DNA from 2 places in the Streptomyces sp. EDA2-14 genome. Region 1 is predicted to be linked to the other one. Evidence: riboswitches for the same ligand, from Rfam matches in the RefSeq annotation. Region 1 holds a riboswitch; the other holds the start of a gene.
What was found. A riboswitch is a leader RNA that binds a small molecule or an ion and turns the genes downstream of it on or off. The one in region 1 is predicted to bind glycine.
Positions count from the first base shown of each region.

Region 2: linked by a shared signal. The riboswitch ahead of gcvP (aminomethyl-transferring glycine dehydrogenase) and the one ahead of gcvT (glycine cleavage system aminomethyltransferase GcvT) in region 1 are both predicted to bind glycine.

Region 1 covers NZ_JBUEGE010000022.1:86,979-95,428, reverse strand. The annotation lists gene ACY34M_RS35640 (L-serine ammonia-lyase) at 1-60, opposite strand, end outside; gene glyA (serine hydroxymethyltransferase) at 224-1,492, opposite strand; gene gcvH (glycine cleavage system protein GcvH) at 1,501-1,878, opposite strand; gene gcvT (glycine cleavage system aminomethyltransferase GcvT) at 1,946-3,061, opposite strand; glycine riboswitch at 3,121-3,221, opposite strand; glycine riboswitch at 3,222-3,320, opposite strand; gene ACY34M_RS35620 (AAA family ATPase) at 3,406-4,101, shown strand; gene ACY34M_RS35615 (enhanced serine sensitivity protein SseB) at 4,191-5,015, shown strand; gene ACY34M_RS35610 (enhanced serine sensitivity protein SseB C-terminal domain-containing protein) at 5,143-5,940, shown strand; gene ACY34M_RS35605 (ABC transporter permease) at 6,310-7,314, shown strand; gene ACY34M_RS35600 (ABC transporter substrate-binding protein) at 7,423-8,450, shown strand, end outside.
Region 2 covers NZ_JBUEGE010000004.1:6,203-14,652, reverse strand. The annotation lists gene ACY34M_RS12965 (hypothetical protein) at 1-102, shown strand, start outside; gene ACY34M_RS12960 (DUF5999 family protein) at 472-672, shown strand; gene gcvP (aminomethyl-transferring glycine dehydrogenase) at 737-3,622, opposite strand; glycine riboswitch at 3,808-3,903, opposite strand; gene ACY34M_RS12950 (PRC-barrel domain-containing protein) at 4,027-4,401, shown strand; gene ACY34M_RS12945 (DNA polymerase IV) at 4,344-5,777, opposite strand; gene ACY34M_RS12940 (MerR family transcriptional regulator) at 5,824-6,444, opposite strand; gene ACY34M_RS12935 (bifunctional nuclease family protein) at 6,638-7,111, opposite strand; gene ftsR (transcriptional regulator FtsR) at 7,198-7,923, opposite strand; gene ACY34M_RS12925 (FHA domain-containing protein) at 7,952-8,450, opposite strand, start outside.

The DNA of each region.
Region 1 (8,450 bases):
CGTGTGCGAGCTGGACGGGCCGATGCCGATCGAGAACAGGTCGAAGACCGAGATGGCCACGGTGGGACTCCAAAGATGGTGGTAGACGCCGTTGTCTGCCGGACGAGCGGGAGTGCGGTGGAAGCAGCCGGGGCACCGTGCTCACTGTTGCGTGCTGATTCCAGTGTGCGCGGTGCCCCGACAGGACGTACGTACGAAAGGGTACGTAATCCGGCCCGAATGACTACAGGCCGGGGTACAGCGGGTGCTTGTCGGCCAGAGCGGTGACCCGGGCCTTCAGTGCCTCGGCGTCGTACGACGGCTGCAGTGCCAGCGCGATGACGTCGGCGACCTCGCGGAAGTCCTCGGCCTGGAAGCCGCGGGTGGCGAGGGCGGGGGTGCCGATGCGCAGGCCGGAGGTGACCATCGGCGGGCGCGGGTCGTTCGGGACCGCGTTGCGGTTGACCGTGATGCCGACCTCGTGGAGGCGGTCCTCGGCCTGCTGGCCGTCGAGCTCGGACTCGCGCAGGTCGACGAGGACCAGGTGCACGTCGGTGCCGCCGGACAGGACGTTGACGCCCGCCGCACGCGACTCCGGGGTGGTCAGGCGCTCGGCGAGGATCTGGGCGCCCTCGATCGTGCGCTGCTGGCGCTCCTTGAAGTCGTCCGAGGCGGCGACCTTGAAGGAGACGGCCTTGGCCGCGATCACGTGCTCGAGCGGTCCGCCCTGGAAGCCGGGGAAGACGGCCGAGTTCAGCTTCTTCGCGAAGTCCTTGTTGCGGGCGAGGATGATGCCGCCGCGCGGGCCGCCGAGCGTCTTGTGCGTCGTGGAGGTGACGACGTCGGCGTACGGGACCGGGTTGGGGTGCAGGCCCGCGGCCACGAGGCCCGCGAAGTGCGCCATGTCGACCCACAGGTACGCCTCGACCTCGTCGGCGATGCGACGGAACTCGGCGAAGTCCAGCTGGCGCGGGTAGGCGGACCAGCCCGCGATGATCACCTTGGGGCGGTGCTCCTTGGCGAGGCGCTCGACCTCGGCCATGTCGACCAGGCCGGCGTCGTCCACGTGGTACGGGACCACGTTGAACTGCTTGCCGGAGAAGTTCAGGCGCATGCCGTGCGTGAGGTGGCCGCCGTGCGCCAGGTCCAGGCCGAGGATGGTGTCGCCCGGCTTGGCGATGGCGAAGAGCGCGGCCTGGTTGGCGGAGGCGCCCGAGTGCGGCTGCACGTTCGCGTACTCGGCGCCGAAGAGGGCCTTCACGCGGTCGATGGCGATCTGCTCGGTGACGTCGACGTGCTCGCAGCCGCCGTAGTAGCGGCGGCCGGGGTAGCCCTCCGCGTACTTGTTGGTGAGCACCGAGCCCTGGGCCTCCATGACGGCGGCCGGAGCGAAGTTCTCCGACGCGATCATTTCGAGGGTGGACTGCTGGCGCTTCAGCTCGGCGTCGACCGCTACGGCGACCTCGGGGTCGAGCTCGTGCAGGGACTCGTTCAGAACGGACTTCTCGGTCATGGTGCGGGTCAGCTCCCGGAGAACTCGGTGTACTCGTCGGCGGTGAGCAGGTCCTTCGGCTCCTCGGCAAGGCGGACCTTGAACAGCCAGCCGCCCTCGAACGGGGCCGAGTTGACCAGCGCCGGGTCGTCGACGACGTCCTGGTTGATCTCGGTGACCTCGCCGGAGACGGGGGAGTACAGGTCGGAGACCGACTTGGTGGACTCCAGCTCGCCGCAGGTCTCGCCGGCGGTGGCGGTGTCCCCGACGTCGGGAAGCTGGACGAACACGATGTCACCGAGCGCGTTGGCCGCGTGCTCGGTGATGCCGACCGTCGCCACGCCGTCCTCGACGGCCGACAGCCACTCGTGCTCCTTGCTGTAGCGCAGGTGCTGGGGGTTGCTCATGATGCGAATTCTCCTGTACGCGGGAAGGTGCCGGTGACGGCGGGGCTGCTGAGGGCTGTGCGGTGGATTACTTCTGGCGCTTGTAGAACGGCAGGGCCACGACCTCGTACGGCTCGTGCTTGCCGCGGATGTCGACCCCGACGCCCGCCGTGCCCGGCTCCGCGTGCGTGGCGTCCACGTACGCCATGGCGATCGGCTTGCCCAGCGTCGGGGACGGGGCGCCGGAGGTGACCTCGCCGATCACCGTGCCGTCGACGACGACCGCCATCCCGGCGCGCGGCACCCGGCGGCCCTCGGCGATCAGGCCGACGAGCTTGCGGGGCGGGGCGGTCTCGGCCTTCGCGGCGGCGGCCTTCAGGGCGTCGTGGCCCACGAAGTCGTCCCCGTGGGAGGTCTTCTCGAACTTCACGACGCGGCCGAGACCGGCGTCGAACGGCGTCAGGTCGGTCGTCAGCTCGTGCCCGTACAGCGGCATGCCCGCCTCCAGGCGCAGCGTGTCCCGGCAGGACAGGCCGCAGGGGACGAGGCCGTGCGCGGCGCCCGCCTCGGTCAGCGCCTGCCACAGCTTCTCGGCGTCGGCGGGGGAGACGAACAGCTCGAAGCCGTCCTCGCCGGTGTAGCCGGTGCGCGCGATGAGCGCCTGCACGCCGGCGACGGTGCCGGGCAGTCCGGCGTAGTACTTCAGTCCTTCGAGGTCCGCGTCGGTGACGGACTTCAGAATCGCCGCGGAGGTCGGGCCCTGCACGGCGAGCAGCGCGTACGCGTCGCGGTCGTCGCGGACCTCGGCGTCGAATCCGGCGGCGCGCTCGGTGAGGGCGTCGAGCACGATCTGGGCGTTGCCCGCGTTGGCCACGACCATGTACTCGGTCTCGCCGAGCCGGTACACGATCAGGTCGTCGAGGATCCCGCCGTCCTCGCGGCAGATCATGGTGTAGCGGGCGCGGCCGGGACCGACGGAACCGATGTTGCCCACCAGAGCGTGGTTGAGGAGGTCGACGGCCTGCGGTCCGGTCACCGTGATCTCGCCCATGTGGGAGAGGTCGAAGAGGCCGGCGGCGGTGCGTACGGCGGTGTGCTCGTCGCGCTCGCTGCCGTAGCGCAGGGGCATGTCCCAGCCGGCGAAGTCGGTCATGGTCGCGCCCAGCGAACGGTGCAGGGCGTCCAGTGCGGTGGTGCGGGTCATGGCTGGTGTGCTCCCGGTGGCATGACGGCGATGGCGGAGTCTCGATCGTGTACGAGACGTCCTCCCCATCTGTCATCGGAACCTGAGAGGTTCGCCCCGAGGGGCTTGCACCTTGGGTGGGGGCGCCGTGTCACAAAGGCGCCCCACTTTTCAGATCTGCCTCGCCCGCGCGGTACGGGGCCTGAGAGATTCAAGGGAGGAACTTGCTCCTTCGGCGTCCGGGGACTCGTCGTACCCGGAACTCTCCCGCGCGGATTCAAGCGGCCGGTATGCAGTTGCGGGCACATCATTGCATGCCCGTCCGACGGGGAAACCCCTTGAGTGGCATTACCTTCTCTTTACACTTGAGGGGCAGGGGTGACGTGACCGGAACGGGGAGGACGATCACGGTGCACAAGGCAGTGGCGGGGGCTTACGCGGTTTCGGCTTCGGCATCGGTGGCGGCGGGGGTGCGGATCCCCGGCCAGCGGTCGGTGCGGGACCTGCGCGGCCGTCGCGGTCGCACACCGGGGCGGCTCGCCTTCGCGGCGGGCGATCTCGTCGTGCTCTCCGGCCTGCCGGGCAGCGGCAAGTCGACGCTGATGCGGCGGGCGGTCAAGGAGATCCGGATCGATTCGCAGGACACCCGCGAGCGCTGGGCGGCCCGCATGCCGGCCTTCCTGCCGTACGCGCTGTACCGGCCGCTGGTCCGCATCGCGCACTACGTGGGCCTGCGGCGCGCGATGCGCTCCGGCACGAGCGTCGTGGTGCACGACTGCGGTACGCAGGCGTGGGTGCGCCGCTGGGTGATCCGCACGGCGCGGCGGCGCGGGGTCGCCGTCCACCTGATGCTGCTCGACGTACCGGAGGACGTGGCCCTCGCGGGGCAGCGGGACCGCGGTCGCGGAGTGTCCCGGTACGCGTTCGCCCGGCACCGCAGAGCGGTGGGCGCACTCGTCAGCTCGACGGAGCGGGGGGAGTTGCCGGCCGGCATGGAGTCGGCGGTGCTCCTCGACCGGGAGGCGACGGAGGCGCTGGGCGGCATCACGTTCAGCGAGTGACCGGCACCGCAGCGTGTCCGATTATGTGAACGCGCTAAGGTCGGGCGCGCGCACAGGAGCGGGCAGAACAGCAGAGGTTGATGGCAGTCATGGAGTTCCCAGGCACCCCGGAGCCGGGTCACGGTCACGCCCAGGGGCAGGAGGGCGCGTACGCCCACCCGACGCAGGGCTGGCCCGCCAACGAGTTGGAGGAGGTCCTCGCCGCGGCCCTCGGCCAGGAGGCGGGGAGCGCGGCGGGCGGCCGGATCGTCGAGGCGCTCGGCCGCAGCCACGTATGGATCCCGCTGCCCAAGGGCGGTTCGAACGCGAGTCGGGACCTCGATCTGCCGAGCCTGGAGATCGAGGGGCAGGCCTACGTCCCGGTGTTCAGCTCCGAGCAGCAGTTCATGGCGGTCACCGGTGGCCGGATGGACTGCACCGTGGCCCCGGCGGTGGAGTTCGCGCGCGGGCTGCCGCCGCAGGTGGGCATCGCCGTGAACCCGGACGGCACGGTCGGTGTCCCGCTGCCCCCGCCCGCGGTGGCGGAGCTGGCGCGCAGCGGCCGTACGCCGCTGGACGGGCCGACGACGGGTGGCCGCGTGGTGCTGTCCGAGCCGGACTGGCAGGTCGACCCGGTGGACTTCCTGGCCGCGGTGCGCGAGGAGTTCGACGCGCTCGGCACGGTGACGAGCGCGCGCCGCTGCCTGGCGACCGTCGAGAACACGGAGCCGTCCCTGTTCATAGGCGTGGAACTGACGCAGGGCGGCGGAGCGGCGGGCTCCGCGCGGGACATTCCGCTGGACGCGCTGGGGCGGGCACTGGGCCGTGTGCCGGTGCCCTGGGCCGTCAACCTCGTGTTCCTGGACGTGACGCAGGACCCCGTCGCTGACTGGCTGCGTACACACGTACGGCCGTTCTACGTACGAGAAGGGTGACGGCGTCCGTCAAGTCGGTGTCAGTATCGCCGCTTAAGCTGGTTTCATGACGTGACCGGTCGGCGCTTCGCTTTCCGGCCACGTGTGGAACACGGACGTATATGAAGAGCCGAAGGGGCGGTTACGGGTGAGTGCGTCGGGCACGGCCGCGGCCGGACAGGTCGAGCACATGCTGCGCCAGGTGACGCCGGGACGCTACGACGCGTACGAGGCGCTCCTCAAGGCCCTCGCCGACCCCTCGGCCGGCCAGGTCTGGATGCTGCTCTGGCACGGCCAGGCCGGCTCCCCGGACGCCCAGTACGGGAACATGGAGGTGGACGGTTTCTCGTACGCCCCCTGCGTCACCTCCGCCCAGGAGCTCTCCGCCTCCGGCTGGTCGCGGGCGTACGAGGTGGTGAGCGGCGTCGACGCGGCGCGCACGCTCTACCCGGACCACTACGGACTCTGGCTGAACCCGCACGCGCCGGGCGGCGGTGTCGGCATCCCGTGGCTGGATCTGCGCCGTATCGCGGGCGGCCTGGACCGCCAGCCGGCGGGCCCGCTGCGCCTGTCGGAACCGGCGATCGAGATCCCCCAGTTCTACGCGGTCCTCACGCAGAACGCGCACCGCACGACGGCGATCCGCTCCCTGCGCCGCGCCTGGGTCCAGCCCACGCTCGGCGCGCCCTACCTGGCCATCGGCCTGGACGTCTACGACACGTCACCGGCGTCCGTGGACGCGGTCCGCGCGATGATGCAGCAGTCCATCCCCGCGGTCCCCGAGGGCCTCCCGGTCTCCACGGTCGCGATGTCGGACGAGTACGACCCGGTGGCCATGTGGATGCGCCAAGCACGTCCGTTCTACGACCGCGAGGCCCACGCGGCGCCTCCGGCCCCCGCCGGTGGGGGGTACGGCTACCCGCCGCCGTACGGCGCGACGTACTGAAAGAGATTGTCCTCAAACGCCGGCGGGCTGGAAGTATCCAGCCCGTCCGGCGTTTGAGGACAATCCTTCGGGCGCCGACCGCAACATGACCGGTTCCGCCCCAACTTGCCCGGTCAAGAGTGGGGTTCGCCCACTTGCACCCCAACTGCCCACCGTCCGACCCCCGTTCACGGCAGTCCGGATAACGGAACACCCCTGCAAGCATCACGTTTAGGCATCCTTTCGCCGCCAAGTCTGGCAACAGATCGCGCACAGGTTGAAGACTCCCGCTCCAAGGGGGCATCGCCTCTCTGTACGACGGACTGAATCACGCCGCCACAGCGGCAAGTGCGGGCCGGTCACCGCCGGTTGAGAGGGGTCCCTGCCACGATGACGGCACCATTGCACGACACGAGCGCGGAAGCGGAACCGAGCGCACCGGTCGAGCCTGCCAAGGTCGACGGAGGCCGCAAGGTCGAGGGGCGGTCGCTCAAGCAGATCGCCTGGAACCGGCTGAAGCGCGACAAGGTTGCCCTCGGCGGTGGCATCGTTGTCGTACTCCTGGTCCTGGTCGCGGTCTTCGCGCCGCTCATCGTCAGCCTGCTCGGCCACCCGCCGAACGAGTTCCACCAGGACAAGCTGGACGAGCTGACCAACCTGCCCAAGGGCGCCCTGGGCGGCGTCAGCGCCGACCACCTCTTCGGCGTGGAGCCCAACAAGGGCCGCGACATCTTCAGCCGGATCGTCTACGGCACCCGCGTCTCGATGCTGGTCGCCTTCCTCGCCGCGGTCGTCGCCGTCGTGCTCGGCACCTTCTTCGGCATCATCGCCGGCTACTTCGGCGGCTGGGTGGACGCCGTGATCAGCCGCGTGATGGACGTGCTGCTCTCCTTCCCGCAGCTCCTGTTCATCATCTCCCTGGTCTCCGTCCTCCCCAACGACCTGCTCGGCCTGACCGGCAGCGGCGTGCGCATCATGATCCTGATCATGGTGATCGGCTTCTTCGGCTGGCCGTACGTCGGCCGGATCGTGCGCGGTCAGACGCTCTCGCTGCGCGAGCGGGAGTATGTGGAGGCGGCGCGCAGCCTCGGCGGCGGAGCCCGGCACATCCTCTTCCGCGAGCTGCTGCCGAACCTGGTGGCGCCCATCACCGTGTACACCACGCTGATGATCCCCACCAACATCCTCACGGAGGCGGCGCTCAGCTTCCTCGGCGCCGGTGTCCGGCCGCCGACCGCCTCGTGGGGCGGCATGCTGCGGGACGCGCTCGGCACGTATGAGCACGACCCGATGTTCATGGTCTTCCCTGGCGTGGCGATTTTCATCACCGTGCTGGCCTTCAACCTCTTCGGGGACGGCCTGCGCGACGCGCTCGACCCCAAGGGCACCCGTTAGACACCCGTCCACTGCCCCTGCCGTCCCGTCAGGAGCACTCCCTGTAGGTCCCCCACGGCCCTGCGGCCGCAAGGCCGTGGACCGCGAATCCCAGAGGATGCGAGAAGAATGCCCAAAGGTTTCCAGAGTCGACGGATGACGGCGGCCGCTGCCCTCGTGGCCGCGTCGGCGCTCACCATGACCGCTTGCGGCGGTGGCGACGACAGCAGCGACGATTCGAAGGGTGTCGGCTACAACGCCGCCATCGGCAAGATCGCGAACAAGTCGACCAAGCAGGGCGGCACGCTCCGCATGGTCGCCAAGCAGGACCTGGACAGCTTCGACCCGCAGCGCGCCTACTTCGGCATGGCGTGGGACTTCATGCGTTTCTACAACCGCACCCTGGTGACGTACGACACCAAGCCGGGCGCCGCGGGCAACGCGCTGGTCCCCGACATGGCGTCCGGCATGGCCAAGGTCAGCGACGACGGCAAGACCTACACGTACAAGCTGCGTGATGGCCTCACCTGGGAGGACGGCTCGAAGCTGACCTCCAAGGACATCAAGTACGGCATCGAGCGCATCTGGGCCGACGACGTCATCACCGGTGGCCCGGTGTACCTCAAGCAGGTGCTCGACCCCAAGGGCGAGTACAAGGGCCCGTACAAGGACAAGTCCAAGGACAAGCTCGGCCTCAAGGCCATCGAGACGCCCGACGACAGCACCATTGTCTTCCATCTCCCGCAGCCCAACAGCGACTTCGAGCAGATGCTGGCCATGCCGTCCGGCTCCGCCGTGAAGCAGTCGGCGGACACCAGGGAGAAGTACACGACCAAGCCGCTGTCCAACGGTCCGTACAAGGTCCAGTCGCACAAGGCGAACAAGTCGATCGTGCTGGTCCGCAACAAGGCGTGGAAGAAGGCCTCGGACCCGAACAACCCCGCTCTGCCGGACAAGATCACGGTCGCGATCAACAAGAACCTCGAAGAGAACGACAAGAACCTGATGGCCGGCAGTTACGACGTCGACCTCAACGGCACCGGCATGACCCAGTCCGGCCGGACCACCGCCGTGACGGACCACAAGGCCGACGTCGACAACATGCAGACGCCGTTCGTCCGTTACGTGGCCCTGGTCACCACGACCAAGCCGATGGA
Region 2 (8,450 bases), on a different contig from region 1:
CACCGGGTGGCCGAACTGCTGCCGGTCCTGACGCACCGCCTGACCCCGGCCCCGACACCTACACCGGCCCCGACGCCGGCCCCTGCCGGCCTGCTCGCCTGACTCGGCCGGGGTCCGCCGACGGCCCCGGTCGCAACCGCCTGTGCCCCGCACCGTCCGCCGTCCGGTCGCGGGGCACAGCCCTGCACGAGCGGGCTAGTCCTTACTGACCACCCCTAACCACCCGATGGGAGAGTCGAGTTGGACTGAACCGTCCGCACGGGTGATGCGTCTCCAACCCATAAGGACCGCTGCAACGAAATCCCTGCGGATTGACGCCCGCAGGGCAACACTGGGTTCCGGAACTCACGAAAACGGGGGGCGGCCATGAACAAGCCTTCAAGCCGCGGCACCACCAGCACGGCGAGTACCAGCAGCACAGCAAGCTCAGCCCATGTCATCGAGACAACTACGCAGCGAAAGATCCCATCCATGTGCCAGCACCAGCCACCTTGCCCGACAGCGGAATCCGAGGACAGGGAAGCAGCACTCCCTGTGGCTCACCACCCGGAGCAGGGGTGGAGCCTCCTCTGCAACGGGGTCCTGCTCTTCGAGGACACCGGCGAGCTGCTGCCCAACGGCACGATCATCGCCCCGCACCGCCCACTGGGCAGGGTGGTGACGGCGGCCTAGAGGTCCGCCGAGCGGGACTGCGCGACCAGAAGCCGCGCAGTCCCCGACAGGTCCTGAGGGGACCTCAGCCCTCGTAGGCGTCCAGCGGCGGGCAGGAACACACCAGGTTCCGGTCACCGAACGCCTGGTCGATGCGCCGCACCGGCGGCCAGTACTTCTCCGAAGCGACCACTCCGGCCGGGAAGACACCTTCTTCCCGGCTGTACGCGTGGTCCCATTCGCCGCCGAGCATCCCGGCCGTGTGCGGAGCGTTCCGCAGCGGGTTGTCGTCGGCCGCCCACTCGCCGGAGGCGACCCGCTCGATCTCGCCGCGAATCGCGATCATCGCGTCGCAGAACCGGTCGAGCTCCTCGATGTCCTCGCTCTCGGTGGGCTCGATCATGAACGTCCCGGCGACCGGGAACGACATGGTCGGAGCGTGGAACCCGTAGTCGATGAGCCGCTTGGCGACATCGTCGATGCTCACGCCCGTCGCCTTGCTGAGCGGCCGCAGGTCGACGATGCACTCGTGCGCGACGAGACCGGCCGGGCCGGTGTAGAGCACCGGGAAGTGCGGCTCGAGCCGCTTGGCGATGTAGTTCGCGGAGAGCACGGCCACCTGCGTGGCCCGCTTCAGCCCCTCGCCGCCCATGAGACGGACGTACGCCCACGAGATCGGCAGGATCCCGGCGGAGCCCCACGGCGCGGCGGAGATCGGGCCGACACCCGTCTCCGGGCCCGCGGCCGGCTGCAGCGGGTGGTTCGGCAGGTACGGCGCCAGGTGCTCGCGCACGCCGACCGGGCCGACGCCCGGACCGCCGCCGCCGTGCGGGATGCAGAACGTCTTGTGCAGGTTCAGGTGCGAGACGTCGCCGCCGAAGCGGCCCGGCTTGGCGAGACCCACCAGCGCGTTGAGGTTGGCGCCGTCGACGTAGACCTGGCCGCCGGCGTCGTGCACGGCGGCGCAGATGTCGGCGACGTGCTCCTCGAAGACGCCGTGCGTCGACGGGTACGTGATCATCAGGACGGCGAGCTGCTCGGCGTACTGCTCGATCTTGGCGCGGAGGTCCTCGACGTCGACCTCGCCGTCGTCGGCCGTCTTCACGACGACGACCTTCATGCCGGCCATCACAGCGCTCGCGGCGTTCGTGCCGTGCGCGGAGGACGGGATGAGGCAGACGGTGCGCTGCTCGTCCCCGTTGGCCCGGTGGTAACCGCGGACCGCGAGCAGACCGGCGAGCTCGCCCTGCGAACCGGCGTTCGGCTGGAGCGACACCTTGTCGTAGCCGGTGACCTCGGCGAGCCGCTCCTCCAGCTCACGGATGAGCGTCAGGTAGCCCTGCGCCTGCTCGGCCGGGACGAAGGGGTGCAGCTGGCCGAACTCGGGCCAGGTGACCGGCTCCATCTCCGTCGTCGCGTTGAGCTTCATCGTGCAGGAGCCCAGCGGGATCATGCCGCGGTCGAGCGCGTAGTCGCGGTCGGCGAGCCTGCGCAGGTAGCGCAGCATCGCGGTCTCGGAGCGGTACTGGTGGAAGACGGGGTGCGCGAGGTAGTCGTCCTCGCGCAGCAGCCCGCCCGGCAGCGTGTCCGCGACCTCGGCGTCCAGCGCCTCGATGTCGGCCTCGACGCCGAACGCGGTCCACACGGCGCCCAGCTGGTCCCGCGTGGTGGTCTCGTCGCAGGCGATGGAGACGTGGTCGGCGTCGACGAGGTGCAGGTTGACGCCGCCCTCGCGCGCGGCGGAGACGGCCTCGGCGGCCTTGCCCGGCACCCGCACGGTGAGGGTGTCGAAGTACGCGCCGTGCACGACCTCGACGCCGCCCGCCGTCAGCCCGGCAGCGAGCACGGTGGCGTAGCGGTGGGTGCGCCGCGCGATGGACTTGAGGCCCTCGGGCCCGTGGTACACGGCGTACATGCCGGCCATGACGGCGAGCAGCACCTGCGCGGTGCAGATGTTGCTGGTCGCCTTCTCGCGGCGGATGTGCTGCTCACGCGTCTGGAGGGCGAGGCGGTACGCCTTGTTGCCGTCGGCGTCGACGGACACACCGACCAGGCGGCCCGGCAGGGAGCGCGCGAACTTCTCGCGTACGGCCATGTATCCGGCGTGCGGACCGCCGAAGCCCATCGGGACACCGAAGCGCTGGGTCGTACCGACGGCGATGTCCGCGCCCAGCTCGCCGGGCGAGGTCAGCAGCGTAAGAGCAAGAAGATCAGCGGCGACGGTCACGACGGCGCCCAGCTCGTGCGCCTGGTCGATCACGGGCTTGATGTCCCGCACGGCGCCCGAGGCGCCGGGGTACTGCACGAGCACGCCCACGACACCGCGCTCGGCGACCTCGGCGGGGATGCCCTCGCTCAGGTCGGTGACGACGATCTCGACGCCGGTCGGCTCGGCGCGCGTCTCGATGACGGCGATGGTCTGCGGCAGGGCGTCGGCGTCGACGACGTACACGCCGTTCTTGACCTTTCCGACGCGGCGCGAGAGGGCCATCGCCTCCGCGGCGGCCGTGCCCTCGTCGAGCAGCGAGGAGCCCGAGGTGGGCAGTCCGGTCAGCTCGGCGACCATGGTCTGGAAATTGAGCAGCGCCTCGAGGCGACCCTGCGAGATCTCCGGCTGGTAGGGCGTGTACGCCGTGTACCAGGACGGGTTCTCCATCACGTTGCGCAGGATGACGGGCGGCGTGAACGTGCCGTAGTAGCCGAGGCCGATCATCGAGCCGAGCACCTGGTTGCGCTCGGCGAGCGACTTCAGCTCGGCGAGCACCTCGGCCTCGCTGCGGGCCTCAGGAAGGTCGAGCGCCTCGGCGCTCTTGATCACATCGGGCACCGCGGCCGCGGTCAGCTCGTCCAGCGAGCCGTAGCCGACCTGCGCGAGCATCTTGGCCTGAGCGGCGTCGTCGGGACCGATGTGGCGCTGCTCGAAGGGGATTCCTCGCTCCAACTGGGAGAGCGGAATACGGTTGGCGGTCATTGCGGAGGCCTCCTGGTCATTGCGACCTACGAGGGGCACCACGGCGCGGGTACCCGGACGGCCTCCCCCTCTGTCATCTCAACCTGAGAGCTTCACCGGCCCACCCCGCGAGAACACGGAACACACCGGCTTGCACCGTCGGTGAGAGCGGAAACCGTGCACCCCGCCCTGCTTTCCAGAGTGACCTCGTCCGTGCGGTACAGGGGCCTGAGAGATTCCGGGGAGGATTTGCTCCTTCGGCGCCCCCGACAACTGCCGGTGGACTCTCCCGCACGGGGTCAACAGCCATCTGCCAGCCTACCAGCGGCTACTTGACCCAAGCCCTCGAGTGGCCGCCTTCCGCAATGTGCTCTTTCGTAGTGCTTACAGAGCAGTTGCGATCGTCGCGATCAGTTGGAGGGCCCGTGCAGACCGATGTCGATCCGCGCAATCTGATCGGCCGCAAGGCCTTCGACCGCAACGGGGCCAAGGTCGGCACCATCGACGAGGTGTACCTGGACGACGCCACGGGCGTGCCGGAGTGGGCGGCGATACGCACCGGCCTGTTCAGCCGCGACGCGTTCGTCCCCCTGGAGCCCAGCGAACTCGTGGACGGCACGCTGCACGTCCCCTTCGAGCGCTCCCTGATCAAGGACGCCCCCGACTTCGGCGTGGGCCGCCACCTCTCCCCCGAGCAGGAGCTCCAGCTCTACCACCACTACGGTCTGGACCTCACGGCTCCTCAGTCCCCCGACGTCACCTTCGGCAAGGTGGCGGGCGTGGAGGACGACCCGACCTGATCCGCGGCCTCCTCGACCCCCTCCACCAGGGGCAACGGCTCGGCCGGCGCCAGCTCCGGATCCTCGACCCGGAACGTCCGCACCCGCCCGGGCACCTTCGCGTACGGCGTCTCGAAGCGCACGGTCACCCGCCCGAGCCCGCTCCCCTGGACCCAGCCGGGCCCGAACTCGGCATGCCGCACATCGTGCCCGGCGAGCCAGCGCCGCTCCTCGGGCCCGTCCGCGGGCTCCGCGGCCTCCACGGGCTCGGCCGGGGCCGCGTCCCCCTCCGGCTCCCCGGCGGCGGCAGCCTCCTCCTCCGCGGCGGCGAACTGCGCGAACAGGTCCTCCTGCGTGAAGTCGGCGAGCCCGCTGACGCCGACGCCCAGCAGCCGCACCCCGCCAGTCGTGTCCACGCTCTCCAGCAGCCGCGCCGCGGCCTCCCGCACCACACCCGGATCGTCCGTCGGCCCCCGCAGCGTCTCGGAGCGGGTGAGCGTCGAGAAGTCGTAGCGCCGCACCTTGAGCACCACGGTCCGCCCCGAGCGCTCGGCGGCTCTCAGCCGCTCCACGCACCGGTCGGCGAGCCTGCGCACCTCCATGCGGACCCGCACCCGGTCGTGGATGTCCACGTCGTACGTGTCCTCGACCGACACCGACTTGGAATCCCGCTCGGCGACGACGGGCCGCTCGTCGCGCGCCAGCGCCATCTCGTACAGGTGGCTGCCGTGCGCCTTGCCGAGGAGGCGCACCAGCTCGTCCTCTCCGGCCTCCGCGATCTCCTCCACCGTGAGGATCCCGGCCCGCCGCAGATGGTCCCCGGTCGCGGGCCCGACACCGGGCAGGATCCGCACGGACTGCGGCCCGAGCAGCTCGCGCTCGGTGCCGGGGCGTATGAGCACGAGGCCGTCCGGCTTGGCCTCCTCCGAGGCGATCTTGGCGAGCATCTTGGACGCGGCGAGCCCCACGGAGCCGGTCAGCCCGGTGACGCGCCGGATGTCGGCCCGCAGCCGCCGTCCCACCGCCTCGGCGGTATCGGCGTCCCTGGCCGCCTCACCGGCCTCCAGATCGACGAACGCCTCATCGAGGCTCAGGGGCTCCACAAGCGGCGACAGAGCCCCCAGGAGCCCCATCACCTGCTCGCTGATCGCCCGGTAGAGCCGGAAGCGCGGCACCAGATACGCCGCATGAGGCGCGAGCCTGCGCGCCTGCCCCATCGGCATCGCCGAATGGACCCCGAACTTCCGCGCCTCGTACGACGCCGTGGCCACGACACCACGGGGACCGAGCCCGCCCACGACGACCGCTTTCCCGCGCAGGCTCGGCTTCGCCGCCTGCTCCGCAGAGGCGTAGAAGGCATCCATGTCGAGATGCAGGATCGTGGGCGCGGTTCTCACATCTCCGATGCTGCCCTACGCCACTGACAACGCGGCCGTACGCCCCTCACACGGCCCGGTTGCGCCGCCTCGCGAGCTCGTCCGTCGGGTTCGGCGGCACGACCGTCTCGCCGGTGTCCACGCGCTCGCCGTGCAGCTGCGAGAGCGCCGCCTCCACGTCGCGCCAGACCACGCCCACGGCGATCCCGAAGACCCCCTGGCCGCCCTGGAGCAGATCGTGCACCTCGTCGGGCGACGTGCACTCGTACACCGTCGCGCCGTCGCTCATCAGCGTCATCCGCTCCAGGTCCCGGAAGCCGCTCTCGCGCAGGTGCTGCACCGCAGTCCGGATGTTCTGCAACGAGACGCCCGTGTCCAGGAACCGCTTGACGACCTTGAGGACGACGACGTCCCGGAAGCTGTAGAGCCGCTGCGTGCCCGATCCGTACGCGGATCGCACACTGGGTTCGACCAGGCCGGTCCTGGCCCAGTAGTCGAGCTGTCGATAGGTGATCCCGGCCGCCGCGCATGCCGTCGGCCCCCGGTACCCCAGCTGTTGTGATGCGGCAGCGCGATTGTCCCCCGCCACCACAGGCACGGCCTGCGGGCGCTGCGGAGTGTGATCGGCCGCGCTGCCGTGAAACAGGTACGGACCGCCCGTCGCCGTACCGTCGCCGCTGCTTCTCACGCCGACCTCCTCTTTGACCTGCCTCGTCGACGGTAGGCAGTCACAGGGGGTGCGTCAACGAACGCCACACTAGGCACGCCGAGTGATAATCACCCTAAGAGTGGTTTCCCGTGACCCACCGCGGGGAAAGGCTAGCCGAATGTCTTGAGGGTGCCGCCGCTCGACGGCCGGAGCCCGGCCGTCGGCCGCACGGTCACTGACTGTTGGTCCCGAAGTCCTCGGGAGAGATCTGGTCGAGGAACTCGCGGAACTTCTCCACCTCGTCCTCCTGCTCGTCGGGGATCGCGATCCCCGCATCGTCCAGCACCCCGTCACTGCCGAAGATCGGCGTGCCGGTGCGCAGCGCCAGGGCTATGGCGTCGGACGGGCGGGCGCTGACCTCGACGCCACTGGCGAACACCAGTTCCGCGTAGAAGACGCCTTCGCGCAGGTCCGTGATGCGCACTTCCGTGAGCTCCTGGCCGACCGCTTCAAGGACGTCCTTGAAAAGGTCGTGCGTCAGCGGACGCGCGGGCGCCATGCCCTGCTGGGCGAAGGCGATCGCGGTCGCCTCCCCCGGTCCGATCCAGATGGGGAGGTACCGGTCGCCTCCCACTTCACGCAGGAGCACGATCGGCTGGTTGGAGGGCATTTCGACCCGGACACCTACGACGTCGAGCTCGTTCACACAGCAACCCTAGGACGTGCCCGGCCGGTTTGGGTAGTCGGGCATCCGCCGAGGACCGGGCCGTCGGCGCTCACCCACGCCCGCGATCAGGGCAGACGCACCCCGAGCGCGGTCTGTACAAGTGCCGAATGCAGCTTCACGGTGAGGCCGGCCAGCTCCTTCGCGCGGGCCTCGGCGTGGGCCCGCGTCTGCGGGTTGCGGTGCACCTTCAGCGGCGCGACGACCTGGTCCACCAGGCCCGCCTCCCGGTCCGCGGCGGCCCGCATGACCCGCAGGTGCCGCGGTCCGATCCCGAACCGGGCCAGTTCGCCGATCAGCTCGGCGACCAACACGGCGGAGGCGTCGTAGCCACCGTCGGGCAGGGGGGTGAGGAGCCCGTACGACTCCCATTCGTCGAGCTCCTGCTCCTCGACACCGACGGCGGCCAGCAATTCGTCCCGGCCGACCCGGGCGGCCGTCGGCACCTCGGCGCCGTCCTCGTCGCCGGGGCGACCGGGCGCGGGCAGAGAGAGCACCTCACCCGGCTCAAGGGCGTCGAGCTGCTCCTTGATGACCTTCAGCGGCAGGTAGTGGTCGCGCTGCATGCGCAGCACGTGGGCCAGCCGCTCCAGGTCGTCCGGGCCGAACTTCCGGTAGCCCGAGGGCGTCCGCCGAGGCTCGACGAGGCCCTCCGATTCCAGAAACCGGATCTTGGAGATGGTGACTTCGGGAAACTCTTCTCGGAGCACGTTCAGTACGGTGCCGATGCTCATCAGCCGACTGTCCGTGGTGGCGGTGCCACCGGGGGCACCGCCACTCGTCGTGTGCAGCATGGACCTTCCTGAAAGGGTCGCGGATGGGTCAGATACCGCCCTGGCTCGCGTAGAACACCAGCCGGTACTTGCCGATCTGCACCTCGTCCCCGTTGTTCAGCGTCACCGAGTCGATGCGCTCACGGTTCACATACGTGCCGTTGAGGCTGCCGACGTCGGCGACGGTGAACGAGCCGTCCTGCAGGCGACGGAACTCCACGTGGCGGCGCGACACGGTCACGTCGTCCAGGAAGATGTCGCTCTGCGGGTGGCGCCCCGCGGTGGTCAGATCGCCGTCCAGGAGGAAGCGGCTGCCCGAGTTGGGACCGCGGCGCACCACGAGGAGCGCCGAGCCCTGCGGCAGCGCGTCGACCGCCGCCTGCGCCTCGGGCGAGAGGGCCGGAAGCTGGGTCTGGCCCGTCGCCTCCGGGTCGTAGGACTCGAGGCCGGAGATGGAGATCGTGGACGTCGTCTCGGACGGCCCCTCCGGCGCCGCACCGCCACGCAGCGGCGCACCGCAGTTGGAGCAGAACCGGCTGTTCTCCGCG